DNA from 2 places in the Pseudoalteromonas rubra genome. Region 1 is predicted to be linked to the other one. Evidence: predicted binding sites of a transcription regulator. Region 1 holds the regulator's gene; the other holds the start of a gene.
The links. Region 1 encodes sigma-54, which starts transcription at its own class of promoters, with help from an activator protein. Its sites were predicted from a motif close to GTTGGCACGNNNNTNGNNT; they were not measured.

Region 1 (9,600 bases):
ATGGTCAGGTAGCTGCGGTTATTGCGCTCAAGGTGTGGCAGCCAGGTTTGCACAAAGGTCTGGATCTGCCAGGTAAATTTTTGCACTAAGCTGTGGCTAGACAGGTAGTCAATAACAGGTTTATCTAAACCGGTTAGGGGCTTAAGTTCTGGTTCCCAGTGTGGGTTCGGCAAAAAGCGCGCATCAAACACGTAATCGGCTTCTTTTGGAATACCATGTTTAAAACCAAAGGACTCAAAGGTGATGATTAATTGCTTGTCTTTTTTACCGAGGATCTTTTCCCGGATACGCTCTGCCAGCTGGTGGATACTCATGTCTGTGGTATCAATGGTGATATTAGCGCGGCGGATAAGTGGGTCAAGCAGTTCTTTTTCTTTTTTAATTGCTTTGTCCAATGACAGATCTGCCAGCGACAGCGGATGTAGGCGGCGTGTTTCTGAAAAGCGACGGATCAGGATCTGATCTTCGCTGTCCAGATAGAATATATTGGGTTCTGCAAATCCGGGTAGGTATTCCAAAATATCGTCGAGCTCTTGCTGATCTTTTGGCAGGTTACGTACGTCAACGCTCACAGCAATTTTATCATAGCTGTCTGACACACTGCGCACTAATGCGGGCAGCAAGTTGACCGGGATATTATCGGCGCAGTAATAACCCAAGTCTTCCAGAACGCGCAGAGCGACCGATTTTCCTGAGCCAGAACGACCACTGACAATAATTAACTGCACAGAAACTCTCCGTTAGTTGTCAAACTCTTCAATTATCGAGAATAACTCCTGATCATTGTGAGCTTGTCTGATACGTTTACAAAACACCTTGTTCTTAAGTTTATCAGCGATCGTTGCTAAGGTCTGCAAATGTTGTTGATTTTCTCCCTCGGGTACGATGAGTGCCACAAAAATGTCGACGGGTTGATTGTCAATGGCATCAAAGGCAATGCCTTGCTGATTAACAAGCAGCATAGCAACCACTTTATCTATGCCTGACATGCGGCCATGGGGCAGTGCGATCCCTTTTCCTATCCCCGTACTCCCGAGTTTTTCGCGGCTCAATAGTGCATCAAGGATATCATGGGCATTACTGTCTGGAAGCTGGCTGTGAGCCAACTCACTGATGTACTCTAAAATACGTTTCTTACTATTAAAAAGGACCGCAGCTTTGCTGCAGTCCTGTGAAATCAATGAGCTTAGTTTCATGATTAGTGTCGAGTTAGCTTCTCTTTGTGCTTGATCACCTGGCGATCAAGCTTATCGATAAGTCCGTCTATTGCGGCATACATATCCCGGTGTTCGGTTGAGGCAAAAATTTCTCCCCCGTTCACATGTAATGTGGCTTCTGCTTTTTGGATGAGCTTTTCGACATCTAGGATAACATGCACATTATTGATGTGATCAAAGTGCCTTTCTAGCTTCGCAAACTTGTTTGTTACATAGTCTCTTAACGAATCGGTGATTTCTACATGTCGACCAGTTAAATTTAGTTGCATAAGCATTTTCCTTCTGTAGTTACGTCTAAATCAGGCTTTTACGCTGATTGGACGGTGGGATAGCCAAAGACTCTCGGTATTTGGCAATTGTACGTCTAGCCACTTTGATCCCTTGATCTGCCAATACATCCGCAATCTTGCTGTCACTCAATGGCTTAGCAGTGTTTTCCGCGGCAATTAGCTTTTTGATCAATGCTCTGATTGCAGTCGAAGAGCATTCTCCTCCGTTTTCAGTGCTGACATGGCTTGAGAAGAAATACTTCAACTCATAGATACCGCGTGGCGTGTGCATATACTTTTGCGTTGTTACACGTGAAATCGTGGACTCATGCATGTCGACCATTTCGGCCACATCATTCAGTACCATCGGCTTCATTGCCTCGGGGCCATGTTCAAAGAATGCCTGTTGTTGTTGCACAATGCAATTAGTAACTTTTAATAAAGTTTCATTGCGGCTTTCCAGGCTCTTGATGAACCATTTTGCCTCTTGCAGGTGTGAACGAATAAACTGACTGTCTGTGCTCGACTTGACTGAACGGGACATCGCAGCGTAGTGGTCATTCACTCTAATTTTTGGCATTGAATCGGGATTGAGTTCAACAACCCAGCGGCCTTTCACTTTTTTAACCGACACATCCGGGATCACATAGTCAGCTTCTTCCTGCACTATGCTGGCGGCGGGCTTTGGGTTTAGGCCGTGGATCAGGGTCATTACTTCTTTCAGATCCGCTTCTTTGAGTTTGGTTTTTTTCATCAAAGTGCGGTAATCCCGGCTGGCTAACAGCTCGATGTGCTCAGTCAGGATTTCTTTGGTCTGTGCAAGCCAGGGGGTGTTTGGGTCAAACTGGTTGAGCTGAATGCACAGGCATTCTTGCAGGCTGCGTGCCGCAATCCCTACAGGATCAAATAATTGGATCCGTTTCAGTACGGCTTCTACTTCATCCTGCTCAATCGGCTCTTCATCGTTGTCTTGATTTATGCTTTCGACGATGTCTTCACAGCTGATGGTCAATAGGCCTGCATCGTCAACCGCTTCTACAATTGCAAGGGCAATGGCTCTGTCTGTTGGACTAAAAGGCGTCAGTTCCAGCTGCCACATCAGGTACTCTTGCAATGTTTCAGTGGTTTTACCCTGGTAAATGGTTTCGTCTTCCGGCATTGGGCCTGAACTGCTTGCCGGGGCTGCACTGATGTACTCGTCCCAGGTTACGTCCATTGCCAAATCGTCGCTGACGGTGTCTTTGTTCAGTGCAGCATCGCTGTCTTGTTCGTAGTCGCTGACAGCCGCCTCTTCATAGCTGTCGTTGTCACTCGTTGTAGGTTGTTCCAAATCGGAATCCGACTTGGACTGAGTTTCATTGTCTTGTGATTCAGACTCACCTTCTTCCACTTCCAACAAAGGGTTGCTATCAAGCGCTTCTTGGATTTCTTGTTGGAGATCTAGCGTACTCAACTGTAACAGACGAATAGCCTGCTGCAGTTGTGGTGTCATTGTCAGTTGCTGCCCCATGCGCAGCTGTAGCGATTGCCTCATGTATCTCTAACAATCCTTTTTGTTATTTACTTCTAATTTTATAACTATAGCCTGAATTGCTCACCTAGGTAGACATCCCGCACAGTTTGATCGGCCAGAACATGTTCCGGGGTGCCTGCTGCTATCAGTTCACCATGTGACACTATATAAGCTTTCTCACAGACGTCCAGCGTTTCACGCACGTTGTGGTCGGTGATCAGTACGCCTATCCCACGGTTTTTCAGGTGCTCTATAATTTTCTTTATATCTAACACTGAAATGGGATCAACGCCAGCGAAAGGCTCATCTAATAAGATAAATTTTGGATCAGCCGCAAGGGCACGGGCAATTTCTACCCGGCGTCGTTCACCGCCCGATAGAGCCATACCTTGGCTGTCGCGAATATGCTGGATATTAAACTCATCTAACAGTTCATTGAGGATGACTTCTCGTTGTTCTTTATTCAGCTCTTTACGGGTTTCTAAAATGGCCATCAGGTTCTGATAGACGGTCAGCTTGCGAAAAATAGAGGACTCTTGTGGCAGGTAACCAATACCAAGTCTTGCCCGGCTGTGCATTGGTAATAAGGTAATGTCTTGTTCGTCAATGTGTATGCTGCCCTTATCGCTGGGCACCAAGCCGACAATCATATAAAAAGTGGTGGTTTTACCTGCGCCATTCGGGCCAAGGAGGCCAACAATACTGCCAGCTTCAACACTTAACTCAACGTTTTTAACAACCTGTCTGCCCTTATAACTTTTGGCCAGTGCGGTGGCGGTTAATTTACTCACGGATTACCCTTCTCTTGTGGTTGTTGGGGGTTCTCTTTTTCAGGTAACAGAATGGTTCTCACGCGGTTCTGCTCTTGTTCCCCGCGCTGTGCGCTGATCAGCTTCTTTTCCATATCATAAACGATGGTTTGCGCGCTGATTTTTTGTCCTGCCTGACTGATCTCAGCACCGCCTTTGATGGTGAGCATGCGATTTGCGACATCATAGCGCACTTCTTTGGCGCTGGCCTTCAATAACGTACCATCCGCTTGGTGTTCCTGAAATATGGCCGGACTGCCTGTTGCAACCAGCAGTTGCTTATTTTTACCCAGCTCTTCCCGGCGGTGTACTTCGAGGCGATCGGCCAGAATTTTTCGGTCACCGTGAATGATTTCGACGTTTTCTTCGAACACGCCAATATTGGTTTGCAACTGGGCCAGCTGTGTGCCCGAACTGATAATGACCTGATCAGCCGCTGTATTTTCTGCATAAGCTGCAGGATGAAATGCACTTAAAGTGCACAGTAAGATCAGGGAACAGGTTAATTTATTGCTCATAATAAATTGTTTCAGTGTGGTTGATGAGTTCAATGATTTCTGTGTTGAGATCGGCCACTAAGCCTTTCCCTGAAATCGTTAAGTTTGGGCCGGTAATTTCTACCGGGTGTTCAGAGCGCATGTGCTTTTCGTTAATATCGACTTGCACGTGATCGGCGTTGATGTGCTTTATCATGGCATCGGCCGTCAGGTTTGTTGCTTGTACTTTACCCTCCAAGATCAGGGTATTGTTACCATATAAGGTGGCTTCATTGGCTTTGAGTTGCCAGTTTTGTTGATCGTTGTGCAGTGTAAAGATAGGCGCAGTAAAGTGGCTAAACCCCAGCTCCTGATAGAGTTCCATTCTGTCTGCGGTAATCTGATAACTGAGCTGTCCATTTTCTGCGTAATTGGTTTGCTTCAGATCGATAGCGACATAATCTGGCTTGGCCAACACTTCTTCTGAGCGCGGCGCGACCTGGCTCGATTGTGTTAAATAGGGATACCACAGCCATAACATGGTGAGGCTGAATACAACGAGCAATAAGGCGCGAAGTACGGTCATACGCTACTGCCTTCATAACCCAATGATTTGCCTTGGCAGAGCAACAGTAAGTCAGTCAGCTCTCGAACAGCACCAAACCCGCCGGGTAACAGCGTTTTGTAATCGGCTGCGCGGACTACCATAGGGTGAGCGTCTTGCACGGCCACAGACAGACCGACTTTGAGCATCACAGGTAAGTCGGGTGCATCATCGCCAATATAGGCAATCTCGTGATCCGCCAGCTGTAATTTGTCTTTCAACTCAGCATAGCCTTGCAACTTGTCTTCCATACCCTGATAGATGTGCTTAACGTTAAGGCTAGTCATACGCTGCTGAACAATGTGTGAATGACGTCCCGTGATCACAGCCACTTCAACGCCGCCATTGATCAGGGCTTTAATGCCGAAACCATCTTTGGTATTAAATGCTTTTAGCTCCTCTCCCTGGTTGCCCAAATAGATGCGGCCATCAGAAAATACCCCATCGATGTCGCAGATCAGCAGCTTAATCGCCTGCGCTTTTTGTACAACGGTATCGTCGATGGGTTGATATAGGTCGGAAAACAGCATTTATAATACTCCTGCTCGCAGCAAATCCTGCATATTTAACGCGCCGATTGGGCAATTTTGCTCATCAATGACAACCAGGCCATTAATACGTTTTTTCTCCATGATATGCAACGCTTCAGCAGCCAACATATCTTGTGTCGCTGTAGTACAGTGCTTTGTCATGACCGAGTCTATCGGGGTACTGTGTAAATCCAGTCTTTGCTCGATAATACGGCGTAAATCGCCATCTGTGAACAAGCCCTGTAACTGCCCCTGTGCATCGACGATGGTGGTCATGCCCAGGCCTTTGCCTGACATCTCAAATAAGGCATCGGTTACCGTGCAGCCTTGCGATACAACAGGCACCGCATTGCCCGAATGCATTACATCCGCCAGTGTCAGCAACAGACGCTTACCCAGGCTGCCTCCAGGATGGGACAAGGCAAAATCATCTGCCGTGAAGCCGCGGGCTTCGAGCAGTGCCACAGCTAAGGCGTCTCCCATGACCAGAGTGGCCGTGGTGCTGGCCGTTGGTGCAAGCCCTAACGGGCAGGCTTCTTTGGAGACTTTAATGCACAAATGAATATCCGCCAGCTTTGCCATGTTGGACTCGGGATTACCGGTCATGCTGATGATTTGTGCGCCAATGCGTTTGATTACCGGCACGATGGCCAATACTTCGTGCGTCTCACCTGAGTTAGAGATCAGCAATACTACATCATCAGCTGTGATCATGCCTAAATCACCATGACTCGCTTCACCAGGGTGAACAAAAAATGCTGGTGTGCCCGTGCTGGCCAGTGTCGCCGCTATTTTATTGCCAATATGACCTGACTTACCCATGCCGATCACTATGATTCGACCACGGCATTGCAACATGAGTTCACAGGCAGCAGAAAATCGTGCATCAACATACTGGGCAATTTCGACAATCGCTTGTTGTTCGATTTCTAGTACCTGTTTGGCTGAATCAATAAAATTGTGCGTGCTCATGCTGAACCCTTAAATAATAAAGTACATATAACCACAGAATGCACCAAGGAGTAGCCCGCCTTCAACACGGTTAATTTGACGGTGCCCTTTGAGGCTGAGACTCATCAGCACCAGCGCGGCTGTTGCACCGAGCATGACATAGATATCCCGGTTTGCAATATTGCTGTCCAGTGTTGCCGGATTCAGGATCCCCGCAATAGATAACACCGCCAGAATATTAAAGATGTTTGAACCAATAATATTACCCAGTACCAGGTCGTCTTCATTTTTGAGCACGCCGGCCACACAGGCGGCCAGCTCTGGTAAACTGGTTCCAATGGCGATAATCGTCAGGCCGATCAGCAGGTCGCTCATGCCAAAGTATTTTGCAATGTCGACGGCTGCGTCGACCAGGTAGTCGGCACTCACGGGCAATAAAATCATCCCTACAACCAGCCAGAATATGGCTTTACTCATGGGCACATCACTAGGGACTTCATCACATGCTTCTGAAATAAGCGGATCGTCCTCGTCGGCTTTACCTGTTTTTGAGATATAGATTAGGCCACCGATAAACACGCAGAAGCCAATTAACAGCAGCCAGCCTTCCAGCGCGCTAAACTGGTTATCACTGATGATCAACCACGCGCCCAGTGACACGACCACCAACAGCGGCATTTCACGCTTTAAAATGCCAGAGCCAACCGCTAGTGGGCGCAATAATGCAGTGATACCAAGTACCATGAGGATATTGGCGATGTTGGAGCCAACAGCATTACCAACAGCGGTGTCAGTTTTGTCAACCAGTGCAGCTTGCGCAGCGACCATCATTTCAGGTGCTGAGGAGCCCATTGCAACGATAGTCAAACCCACAATTAACGTTGGTACCCCGAGGTTTTTGGCCAGCGCCGCAGCGCCATATACGAAGCGATCGGCACTCCATACCAGGGCAATGAATCCAAGAATGAGTATGACAAACGATAAAACCATGAAGTCTAAGCCAAGTTACTAAATTCAATGGCGCAGATAGTATCAAATCGCTCATCAAATGTATAAATAAAGTCATCGCTTTTGCGAGCGGACAAAACCCCGAGAGGCGCCCATTTCGCACAACAAATATGGCGAATCAATTACAAAATTTTACCATTAAGGGTTTTCCATCTCACAGCAAAACAACGTATTATTCCACAATTGAAAAAAGTATGATGTGGAGAGCGACTTGACGCAGTCAATAGTTGAAGTCAGGGATTTGACCTTTTCTCGTGGTGAAAGGACAATCTACAAAAATATGAGTTTCTCCGTCCCTAAAGGGAAAATTACGGCCATTATGGGGCCCAGTGGTATTGGTAAAACCACTATGCTAAGACTGATCGGTGGTCAGCTTAAGCCCGATAGCGGGGAAATCCTCTTCTCTGGTGACAGTATTCCATCTATGTCCCGCCAGACACTGTATCAGGCGCGTAAGCGAATGAGCATGCTGTTTCAAAGTGGTGCCTTGTTCACGGACATGTCTGTATTTGACAACATTGCTTTCCCGCTAAGAGAGCACACTAAGCTCAGTGAAGAATTAATTCGTCTTGTGGTACTGATGAAATTACAGGCGGTTGGTTTGCGTGGTGCGCGCGATCTTATGCCATCTGAGTTATCGGGTGGCATGGCTCGGCGTGCCGCTTTGGCCAGAGCCATTGCGCTTGACCCTGAGTTGATCATGTATGACGAGCCGTTTGCAGGGCAAGATCCGATATCGATGGGCGTACTGGTACGTCTGATTAAATCACTCAATGAAGTACTGGGTTTGTCGTCTTTAATCGTCACCCACGATGTAACTGAAGTACTCAGTATTGCCGATCATGTCGTGATCATCGCTGAACAAGGCGTGATTGGTAGTGGTACTCCTGAACAAATGTTGGCGCATGACTCGCCACTGGTACAGCAGTTCCTGCAAGGCCACTCCGACGGGCCGGTGCCGTTCCATTTTGATGCCGCACCGTATGAGGATGAGTTACTGGCAGGAGGAAGCCATTGATGGATTTTTTGCAGAAGTTAGGTCACAAAACACTGAGCCGCTTTGCGTCGCTGGGCCGGGCAACTCGCATGTTATTGGGGGCTTTGTGCAGCATGCCCAATTTCAGAAAAGGTGGCCCTTTACTGATCCGTCAACTGTACATGGTGGGCCATCAGTCGTTGCTTATTATTATGGTATCAGGCCTGTTTATCGGCATGGTACTGGCGTTACAGGGCTACACTGTACTAGTCGAATATGGGGCAGAAGACAGCCTGGGGCCACTGGTGGCACTGAGTTTGTTACGTGAACTGGGACCTGTGGTCACTGCATTATTGTTTGCCGGGCGGGCGGGCAGTGCATTGACAGCGGAGATTGGTCTGATGAAGGCCACTGAGCAACTTTCCAGTTTGGAAATGATGGCCATTGACCCACTGAAACGCGTGATTTCTCCCCGTTTTTGGGCAGGTTTTATCAGTATGCCGCTGTTAGCCTTGATTTTCTCAGCTATTGCGATTCTCGGCGCACACCTGGTTGGTGTTGACTGGCTTGGGGTCGATTCAGGTAGCTTCTGGTCCATTATGCAATCTCAGGTGTCTTTTGAGCAGGATATTGTCAATGGTCTGATTAAAAGTTTTGTATTTGCGCTCATCGTGACCTGGATTGCGCTATACAAAGGGTATGACTGTATCCCAACTTCCGAGGGGATCAGTAAAGCCACCACAGAAACGGTGGTTCATTCTTCTCTTGCTGTTCTGGGCTTCGATTTTGTTCTGACAGCAGTGATGTTTTCAAGTTAAGGGTTTGTAGAAACATGAATACACGGAAAATAGAAATACTGGTCGGCCTGTTCGTGGCTTTGGGCGTGGCCGCCTTTGTAATGCTGGCACTAAAAGTGGCCAATGCAGGGATCAGCGGTAATGGTGAAACCTATACTTTACAGGCTAAATTTGACAACATCGGCTCGCTTAAAACGCGTGCGCCAATCAAAGTCGGCGGTGTGGTGATAGGTCGTGTCGAGGGGATCAGCATCCACCCGCAAGAATTTGTACCGGTCGTAAACATGAGCATTGATAGCCATTATGAATGTCAGTTTTCGGATACCACATCAGTGTCGATCCTGACGTCAGGCATTTTGGGTGAGCAGTATCTGGGGATTTCTCCGGTGATTGCATCTCAATCTGCTAAACAGACTTGCCTGGGTGAAGAAGTGGTAAGCAATGATGAGC
Region 2 (9,600 bases), 1.1 Mb from region 1:
ACTCAATGGTAAATGTATCGCCTGTCGCCGGCGTTCCTTCAATATTGAAGTCGAAGCCATAACTGGCATAGGCGCCACCCGCTTGGGCAAGTAGGTTTTCCGCTGGCGGGGTAATAGTAAAAGTATTGGTACCATTGCCATCAACGATCTGATATTCATTGGCGTTTGCCGTTTTGGTCAGTGTGATTGTGCCATTGGTCAGGCTCGGTGGCGCCGCTGTAAAGTTACTCGTGGCAGGATCTGTGTCGGTGACAGAGCCTACAGAAATGGTTGCCGTACTCACATTACTAGCCGCTGTCTCCGTCCGTATTGGCGAAGCCAGTGCCAGACTCTCAGGTCGATCTGTTGCAAGCTGTAAATTACCCGCAGTACCCGAGTTAAGCTTAACCAGGAAGCTGTCCCCCACATTGGCGGTGCCTGTCAGGTTCATTTGCAAACCAAACATATCGACACCTGCCGCAACGGAGTTTGAATCTATCACCCCGGCAATCACGTTCGCGGTGACGGGCGTTCCCTGAACATTGCCCTTACTGTCTACCGCTGCAATTTCGACGGTATTTGCTGCGGTATAAGTCACTCTGAAATCCGTCGCTGGTACTTCTTTACCTTTGCCAGGCTCAACCGTAGCCGTTAACTGTGCGGCACTGGTATTGCTTGCATACGGATAGCCACCGACTGTTGGTAGTGTGAATATGTTACCGCCAAGATTACCATCCAGGTCCATACCCAACTGGTTTTGTTGGTTAAAAGCATCAGCAAGCGAAAGTCCAATTTGGCCGAGCTGCGTCTGTGCTGGTACCAGGATGTCATCACGAAATGCCATCAGGCCGCCAATCTTACCTCTGAGACTGACATGATCTACCTCTAACGCCACGGCGGCACCATCAGTAACATCCAGCGTCAGTGCTTTATGGTTCGGATCGGGGTCACCATCCATTGAGAAGAGATTAAAACTGCCATTTTCCATGACCAGAGACTGCCCGGAGCCAAGAAAAACGAGTTTTTCACCATTCCTGCCATCCAGGGTCTCGATGTCTACCAGTTCAGCCAGATCTCTGATGGCCTGATCTCGTTGATTCAGCAAAGAACTGCCACTGCCATCGCTGTTATTACCATTGAGCGCCGCAACTTGGGTATTCATATCACTGATCTTCTGGATCAGGTTATTGGCTTCATCTGAATAAATCGACAATTGCTCATTTACAATATTGCTCTGATCAAACACGATACCGGATAATCGGTCCATCTGATCAATTAAGTTCTGGGCATCCGTCAAAAACAGGGATCGCGCAACCGTTGAGGAAGGTAAATTCATCGCTTCCTGCATATTATTGAACAACGAGTTGATGCTCTGATTCAGGTTATTAGACTCTTCACCAAACAAGGTATCAACCCGCGTGGCTTCCGTCACAAACTGTTCGTAGTAAGCCTCACTCGAAAGATCCCGATTAAGCTGCTTCTGAGCAAACTCGTTGAGTAGGCGAACGGTTTCTCCACGTCCCACCTGGTTATTGACCATAGTGGTGTGTTCAGTCCGCTCACGAACATAACCTTTGGTATTCAGGTTTGCGATGTTTTTACTGGTCGTCTGGAGTAATTCAGAGCTGGCTCTAACCCCGGATGTACCAATATTCATAAGATTAAATGACATCTTAATTTACTCCCTGATGCACTGACGCTGACAACATGGACTGAAATTCTCCTCTGTCCAACACACGTTTAATTTTTTCTGCATAATCTGGATCGGTTGCATACCCTGCCTGTTGCAGGGCATCCAGGTATTGGTCCGGATTGTCTGTCTTAGTTAAGGCCTCTTGATAACGAGGATTGGATTGCAGGAAATCGACATAATCATTGATGCTATCTTTCAGCGAATCATACGCTCTGAAGTTCGCCTGCTTTTTCACTGGCAAACCTTGCTCAAACTCCAGCGTCATTTTACTGGCACTGTCGCCATGCCAGCGCTTATCGGCTTTTATGTTAAACAGGTTTAAACTGCTTTCACCGTCCTGGCGCGCAATGATGTGCTTGCCCCAGCCTGTTTCCAGTGCCGCCTGAGCAACCATCACTGCTGGATTCAGGCCAATCTTGGCAGCTGCTGACTTAGCATGCTCCCAGAGCTGACTAACAAAAGACTCAGGATCATCGAATTGCACCTCTTTGGATGCACTTTCAGTCACTTCAGGCTGTTGCTCTGCTTTGCGCTGCCCGGCTTCACCATTCGCTATCCGATCGCTTTGCAGCTCCGCGCCGGTGCGCAGCACAGAACTGGGCATATACCCATCCCGATTAGGCGACAATTGCTGCACAATCAGATCAGCAAGACCCAGACTCCCCTCGCTGGAGAGTTGCATAGACATCTGCTGATCATGCATGTCACGATAAAATTTGACGCTGCTGGAATTAAATGGACTATCTTTATCCTCCAGAACCTCATTGGCCTTTCGCATGCTGGACAACATCATCTGAGTGAAAATTGACTCGAACTGCTGAGCCGCTTTGCGCAACACTTCTTCAGAGGCATTGGCGTCTCCGGTACTTTTCAGTGCGTCCTGTCTTAACGAGTTCAGATCTGTTAAGTCATAGAAACTTTGGTTGCGAGTCGGATCAGTATTCATTGCTCGAAATCACATCAATATACATAACCAATTACAATGCAATTATTGAGCCAAAAAAAAGCCCCATAAAATGGGGCTAACTAATTGATTATAAAATAAGCATCAAATGACGACTAATTGACCATGTATTGCGCCAGCTTCTTTCAGCGCCTCAAGTATCGCCATCAAATCGCCAGGGGCAGCACCCACTGCATTGATTGCACGGACCAAATCATCCAGGCTTGAACCGGGGTCAAATACAAACGCCCGCGAATCGTCCTGGTCAACATCGACAATGCTTTGACGTGTCACTACAGTTTCACCTTCTGTCAAAGGCTGTGGCTGAGACACATTCATTTGTTCAGCAATGGTCACCGTCAATCCACCATGCGTAATCGCAGCTGGCTGCAGTTTCACTTCTTTGCCAATAACAATGGTACCTGTGCGTGAGTTAACGATAATCTTGGCTGACGTATCTGCTGGCGTGAACTCCAGGTTTTCCAGAGTCGACAAATAAGCAACACGCTGAGAAGGATCGCGAGGTGCAATGACTCGCACAGAAGCAGCATCCATAGCTTGCGCACTTTGTGGGCCAACCAGATCATTAATTGTATCGGCCAAACGCTTAGCGGTTGTAAAGTCGGGCCGATTCAGATTAAAAGTGATGTGATCTCCCTGAGTGAACGGGCTTCTGACTGCACGTTCAACTGTACCACCATTTGGAATACGACCAACCGTTGGCGTGTTAATGACGACCCGGCTGCCGTCTAGCCCCTCGGCACCCAAACCACCCACAATCATGCTGCCCTGAGCGATCGCATACACATTGCCATCCACACCTTTAAGGAAAGTTTGCAGCAAAGTCCCGCCACGCAAACTGCCTGCACTACCGATAGATGACACAGTGACGTCAATAGTTTGACCAGGTTTCACAAAGGCTGGTAACTCTGCGTGAACAGCCACTGCTGCCACATTCTTAATTTTCGGCTTAAGGTTTGCCGGCATGGTAATGCCAAAGCTGTTTAACATGCCCTTGAAGCTTTGCTCTGTAAAGCGAGTTTGCTCCCCTGTACCCGGTAAGCCCACTACCAGACCATAACCAACTAGTTGGTTTGAACGAACTCCCTCAACCATAGTCACGTCTTTGATACGCTCTGCTTGCGCAAACTGGCTGCCGATAAGTGCCATGGTTAGCACGAGCACATTAAATAATTTCATAGTTTGCTTCCTCAAAATGGCATAATGGCGCTCATAAAGAACTTAGTCAGCCAACCTGCACTCTGCACTTCCTGCGTATCGCCTTTACCTGAGTACTGAATACGCGCATTAGCAATACGATTTGACTCTACCGTATTATCGGCATTCACATCCTGCGGTCTGACGAGTCCTTCGAGACGAATAAACTCTTCTCCAGTATTCAGTGTCAGCCACTTTTCACCTCGGATCACCAGATTACCATTTGGCAAAACCCGCATCACGTTAACTGAGATATTACCAATCAGGCTGTTTGACTGATTGGCCTGCGCATCACCCTGAAATGACGAATTCGAGCCTGCATCCAGCTGAATACTTTTGTTCCCCCAGTTGACCGCCGCGCCGCCTAAACCCAGTATAGGGTCTATTTCCACTTCACTGTCTTTATCCAGCTTAGAATTGGCCGCTTTTGAAGCCTGAGTCGACTCTCGTAGCACTACCGTAATGATATCGCCGGTGCGAAGCGCCTTTTTATCTGAGTACAGATCGTTGGCATAAGCGTTGAACAGCGATCCTGTTGGCACGACTGGCGCCGCTTCTGCTTCCGGATACATGGGCGCGTAGTAAGGATCGTCCCGCTTAACATCTTTATTTTGCGTTGTTGTACAGCCACTGAGTGCTATACAGCCTGCCGCTAACAGGCCAAGTGTACATAACTTGTCCATACTACCCCCAATCTTTTAAAGCTGCTGATTAATGTAACTAAGCATCTCATCAACTGACTTAATTACTTTCGAGTTCATCTCGTAAACCCGTTGTGTTTCAATCAGATTGACCAGCTCTTCGGTGACATTAACGTTTGAAGTTTCCAACGCCCCCTGAACAATAGAACCAAGTCCTTCAACACCCGGGTTCCCCTGCACTGGCGCACCGCTAACGGCAGTTTCGGTGTAAAGGTTCTGACCAATTGGTTCAAGACCAGACGGGTTAATAAAATCACTTATAACCAGCTGACCGATTACCGTATTAGCCGCTTCCCCCTGGATACTGACAGAAACTTCACCATCCTGAGAAATAGTGATGGAATTTGCATTGTCCGGAACGTTCATTTCAGGTTGTACCGGAAAGCCCGCACCTGAGGTAACAATCCGCCCCTCTTCATCAGTGGTAAACTGGCCGTTTCGCGTGTACGCAATGGTGCCGTCAGGCATTTGAATTTCGAAGAAACCCGGCCCCTGAACCATCCAGTCCAGTGAGTTCTCTGTGCTCAGCATATTGCCTTGCGAAAAGTTTTTCTGGTTTGCCACCACCTTGGCACCCGCACCCAGCATCAAGCCCGATGGGAGCTCGGTATCCTGAGAAGAACGGCCGCCTGGTTGGTTAATATTTTGATAGAGTAAGTCTTCAAATATTGCGCGGCTTTTCTTGTAGCCAACGGTACTGGCATTCGCCAGGTTATTTGAAATCACCGAAATATCAGTTTGCTGGGCATCTAGGCCGGTTTTACTGATCCATAATGCTGGGTTCATAATCTATACCTCACTCTCTTAAACGATACGCAGGAGCGAAGTGTGTCGCTCGTCAATTTCTTCAGCTGTTTTCATCAGTTTCATCTGCATTTCAAACTGACGCTGAAGGTTTACCATGTCTACCATTTCGTGAACCGGGTTCACGTTAGACATTTCTAAATAGCCACTCATTACTTTGGCGGTAGGAGAAATTTCACAAAATCCACATACACCGTCTTCGAGCAACTCCTCTTTTGGTCTGAACAAACCATCATTACCTTTTTCAAGTTTGCTATTGTCTGCGCTAATAATTTTTAACCGGTCGACCACTTCTAAAAAGTTGGCAGGTGCTCCCTGAGGACGCACCTGAATTGAGCCATCATCACTGAACACAACCTTTTCTACTGGCAGTGGTAATATGATGGGCCCGCCTTCGCCAATAATTTGACGACCATGGCTGGTAACCAATGCGCCGTCTGCGGTGATGTTCAGTGTGCCAACTTTCGTATAAGCCTCATCTCCTGCAGCGTCTACCACGCTTATCCAGGATTTCTCATCGACCGCAATATCCAGGTCCCGACCAGTTTCAGTAATGGCCCCACCTGTCATCATGGTGCCCGGGCGCTCCTGCATCGCAAACACTCGGGTCGGTAGCCCTTCGCCAAATGCCTGCATTGAACGAGCCTGTGCAAAATCAGCCTTGAACCCGGTAGTATTGGCGTTAGCCAGGTTATTTGCCTTCAGCCCGACACCAATCAGGTTTTGTTTGGCGCCTGACATAGCGACATACAGCATTTTATCCATGGGAACGACCTAAAAATTGTTCAATCTATACTGAATAAAGCAATATAGATGCCAAGATGATCGTCAAGAAAATAAAAAGGCCGCTAAATGCGGCCTTAAGAGGTGATTGGATTTGATTATCGGATCTGCAGGATGTTCTGCTGAAGTGTTGAGTTGACCTCCAGTGCCCGCGAGTTCGCCTGGAAGTTTCGCTGTGCACTGATCAAATCTACCAGCTCATTTGTTAAGTTAACATTGGACTGCTCCAATGCTGAGGAGTTGATCGAACCCAGTGTTCCTGAGCCTGGCTCCCCCGCAATAGGCTCACCTGATGTCAAACTCTTTTTCCATCCGGTATTGCCCACTTGCTGTAACCCCTGGGAGTTAGAAAAACGCACCATGGCAACCTGACCTAAATATGTTGAATCACCATTACTGTATGATGCAACAATTTTACCGTCACTGCCGATGTCAATCCCAGCCAACCGGCCCGTTGTGGCACCATCCTGTTCAAGCGCTTTAACCTCAAAACGGCTAGCGAACTGTGTAGGCAGTTTGTTTGAGGTGTTTGCCTCATCGCGCCAGTTCATTTCCACGTTACTAGGGAATGTTGCGCCATTTGTTAACAGGTTAGATAAACCTGCACCTGCACCCGCTGGAATTGCAAACGAGTTAAAAGTTGTGCCAGTGTTAGGCACCTGAGGGTCACCCGTCGTTAATGGCAGACCATTTTGGTCAAATTGGAACTCAGTTATCGGCTCTAGTGGTGCACCACTGGCTCCTGCTGTATTAAACTGTGTACCGTCCAGCGTTGCATACACCTGCCACTCATTTGGGTTAGTAGCAGGATCTTCTTTTACAAAATAAAGCTGCAAAATGTGAGGTTCACCCAAGCTATCGTAAATCGTCGTTGAAGTAGAACTGTTGTAAGTTGCACTTTCTGTTGGGTCAAATGCCAGCGTGGGTGCAGAAGCACGGGAGTCCAGATTGAAAGACGAGTACACACTGGTGGTTGCACGTGGTGAACCAGAGGCATCTGGAATTTGCAGTGCTGATGATGTACTCAAACTGATTGAAGTCGTATCACCAGTGCTTGGGTCAACAGGAAAGCCTTGCAAGAAGTTACCCTGTGCATCAACGATAAAGTTGTCTTTGTTGAGTTTAAAGGCACCTGCACGGGAATAAGTGAAGTCCTGAGCCCCCAACTCTTCACTCAACGCAAAATAACCTTCACCGGTAATCGCCAAGTCCAGCGAGTTCTGAGTAAAATTCAGAGACCCTTGGTGAAACTGCTGCGCAACCATAGTGGTTTGTACACCATCACCATTCTTTGTCTTACCGGCGCTAAAAACGGAAGATGCATAAACGGATGCAAATTCAGCACGCGATTCTTTAAAGCCCGTCGTGTTAACGTTAGCAATGTTGTTAGCTGTGGTATCCAGGTCTTTCTGAGCCGCAGCTAAACCAGTTAATGCAATATTGAAACTCATACTCTCACCTCTTGCGATTAAGGTTAAATCTTTTTATTTAGGCTAATTCCGCGACGTCAGTAAGCCGCACGGCACCCGCTTTAGTGTTGATAACGATGCCGCTTGCACCATTGACATTGACGCTTTCAATATTTCTGAAAGTCGCAGTAGGCAAGGCTGTAAACTTACCGTTTACGGAGCCCTCGGCCTTTATTGTGTAATCTCCGGGCGGTAACATATCACCATCGGTGTTTTTGCCATCCCAATCAAAGCGAACTGCCCCAGCATTTTGATCTTTGAGATCTATGGTTCTTACCAGCTCGTTTTTGTCGTTAAGAATACTGACCGTCAGTTTCTCTACAGGCTCAGTCACAATAATTGAACCACGCGACTGCATGTCCGGGCCGTGCTCAATTGTGTCTGACTCCAGAAGCGCTTTCTTGCCGATCAAAGTTGACGCCTGCAAAGCAGAATTCGAGGTCATAGAATCAGCCAATGATTCAAACTTCGTGTTTAGGTCAGAAATACCCTCGGCCATGGTGAAGTTTGTCATTTGTGCAATCATCTGATCATTATCAGCCGGTTTACTCGGGTCCTGATAAGACAACTGCTGAGTCAATAACGCAAAGAAATCCTCCTGCTTCAACTCATCATTCTTTTCTGTCGGAACCTGCTTGTCAGGCCAACGCAATGAATCGACATAGGTCGAGGTTGCTGAATTGACTTCGTTACTCATTGGCTATACTCCCACTTAGCGCTGACCAAGTTGCAAGGTTTTACTAAGCATCTGCTTAGCGGCATCCGCTACCTGAACATTCGTTTGGTACGAACGCGATGCAGAGATCATGTTTGTCATCTCTTCAACCACATTCACATTTGGCTTATAGATGTACCCGTCTTTGTCAGCACTTGGATGGTTGGGGTTGTACTCAACCTGTAGTGGTTTATCGCTTTCTACGATCCCCAGTACTTTCACTCCAACCGAAGACCCCATAGTATTCGGATGAGCTGCCGCAGCCTTGTTTAACTCTGCGGCGAAAACTGGGTGCCTAGCTCTATACACCTTATCCTGACTAGAACTGACGCTGTTTGCGTTGGAAATATTACTGGCGGTCGTGTTCAAACGGACGTTCTGGGCGCTCATGCCTGAACCCGCTATATCAAAAACATTATATAAACTCATGATTAGCCACCTTGACCACTCAGGGCTTTTTTCAGCCCTTTAAATTTACCAGACAAAAAATTCAAACTAGCTTGGTACTCTAATGCATTTTGTACATACAAGTTTCGTTCCACTTGTATATCCACTGAGTTACCATCACCTGTATCTGCTTGATTTGGCGTACGATATTGTTCAATACCATTATTTAACTGAGTCCCACCACTAAGATGATTCTCATTGGTTCTGACCATCTTATTGCCGCTTAGCTGTGCCGATTTTGCCGCTTTAAAAGCCTGGCCAAAGTCGATATCCTTAGCTTTATATCCAGGGGTATCAGCATTGGCTATGTTGCTTGCTAAAATTTCAGCACGCTGAGAGCGGATCAGCATAGTGTGGGGGTGAACCCCCAACGCTTTATCAAAACTAATTGCCATAACCCGACTCCAAAAAATTGACTTGATGAGATAAAAGCAAGAATGAGGCCAATATTTAAGTGGCGGAAAATTGCCGCATTGCCGATACAACCAGTAGAAGATATCTAGTAAAAAACTGAGTCATAACAAATCTAAATTTCTTTATATTAATCAAAAATTTATAAACCTCACTTGTAGCCAAACCTAAAGGGTAAATCCGGCTGCGCCTTTTACGATATAGGATACCATCAGAGAAAGTAGTGGGATTACAGCCGAGGAAAGTACTGCCTCTTGAACGCCAGAAATCAGGCATTGCGCTGCACGAGCAAAATACCCAAAAGCCTATAACCCAATACAGCAGGCCCTTTTACCTTTATAGCGCAATTAAAGATCACCAGCCCAGCTGGTGACGTGAGCTGAATTTGATCATTGAGCAACTGGTTAACAGGTTCATTTGCACTTTAAACCAGCCAG

Region 2: the regulator sigma-54 is predicted to act here: its motif matches at 6,141-6,159, upstream of AT705_RS18470 (flagellar basal body rod protein FlgF).

What each region holds. Positions count from the first base shown of each region.
Region 1 covers NZ_CP013611.1:3,217,323-3,226,922, forward strand. Annotated here, with positions in the region: gene rapZ (RNase adapter RapZ) at 1-728, opposite strand, end outside; gene AT705_RS14015 (PTS sugar transporter subunit IIA) at 741-1,196, opposite strand; gene hpf (ribosome hibernation promoting factor) at 1,199-1,486, opposite strand; gene AT705_RS14025 (RNA polymerase factor sigma-54) at 1,512-3,020, opposite strand; gene lptB (LPS export ABC transporter ATP-binding protein) at 3,065-3,790, opposite strand; gene lptA (lipopolysaccharide transport periplasmic protein LptA) at 3,787-4,326, opposite strand; gene lptC (LPS export ABC transporter periplasmic protein LptC) at 4,316-4,870, opposite strand; gene kdsC (3-deoxy-manno-octulosonate-8-phosphatase KdsC) at 4,867-5,418, opposite strand; gene AT705_RS14050 (KpsF/GutQ family sugar-phosphate isomerase) at 5,419-6,390, opposite strand; gene AT705_RS14055 (calcium/sodium antiporter) at 6,400-7,359, opposite strand; gene AT705_RS14060 (ATP-binding cassette domain-containing protein) at 7,589-8,395, shown strand; gene mlaE (lipid asymmetry maintenance ABC transporter permease subunit MlaE) at 8,392-9,171, shown strand; gene mlaD (outer membrane lipid asymmetry maintenance protein MlaD) at 9,186-9,600, shown strand, end outside.
Region 2 covers NZ_CP013611.1:4,310,900-4,320,499, reverse strand. Annotated here, with positions in the region: gene flgK (flagellar hook-associated protein FlgK) at 1-1,651, opposite strand, end outside; gene flgJ (flagellar assembly peptidoglycan hydrolase FlgJ) at 1,653-2,618, opposite strand; gene AT705_RS18485 (flagellar basal body P-ring protein FlgI) at 2,721-3,815, opposite strand; gene flgH (flagellar basal body L-ring protein FlgH) at 3,827-4,516, opposite strand; gene flgG (flagellar basal-body rod protein FlgG) at 4,532-5,320, opposite strand; gene AT705_RS18470 (flagellar basal body rod protein FlgF) at 5,339-6,103, opposite strand; gene flgE (flagellar hook protein FlgE) at 6,220-7,572, opposite strand; gene AT705_RS18460 (flagellar hook assembly protein FlgD) at 7,610-8,287, opposite strand; gene flgC (flagellar basal body rod protein FlgC) at 8,303-8,734, opposite strand; gene flgB (flagellar basal body rod protein FlgB) at 8,737-9,147, opposite strand.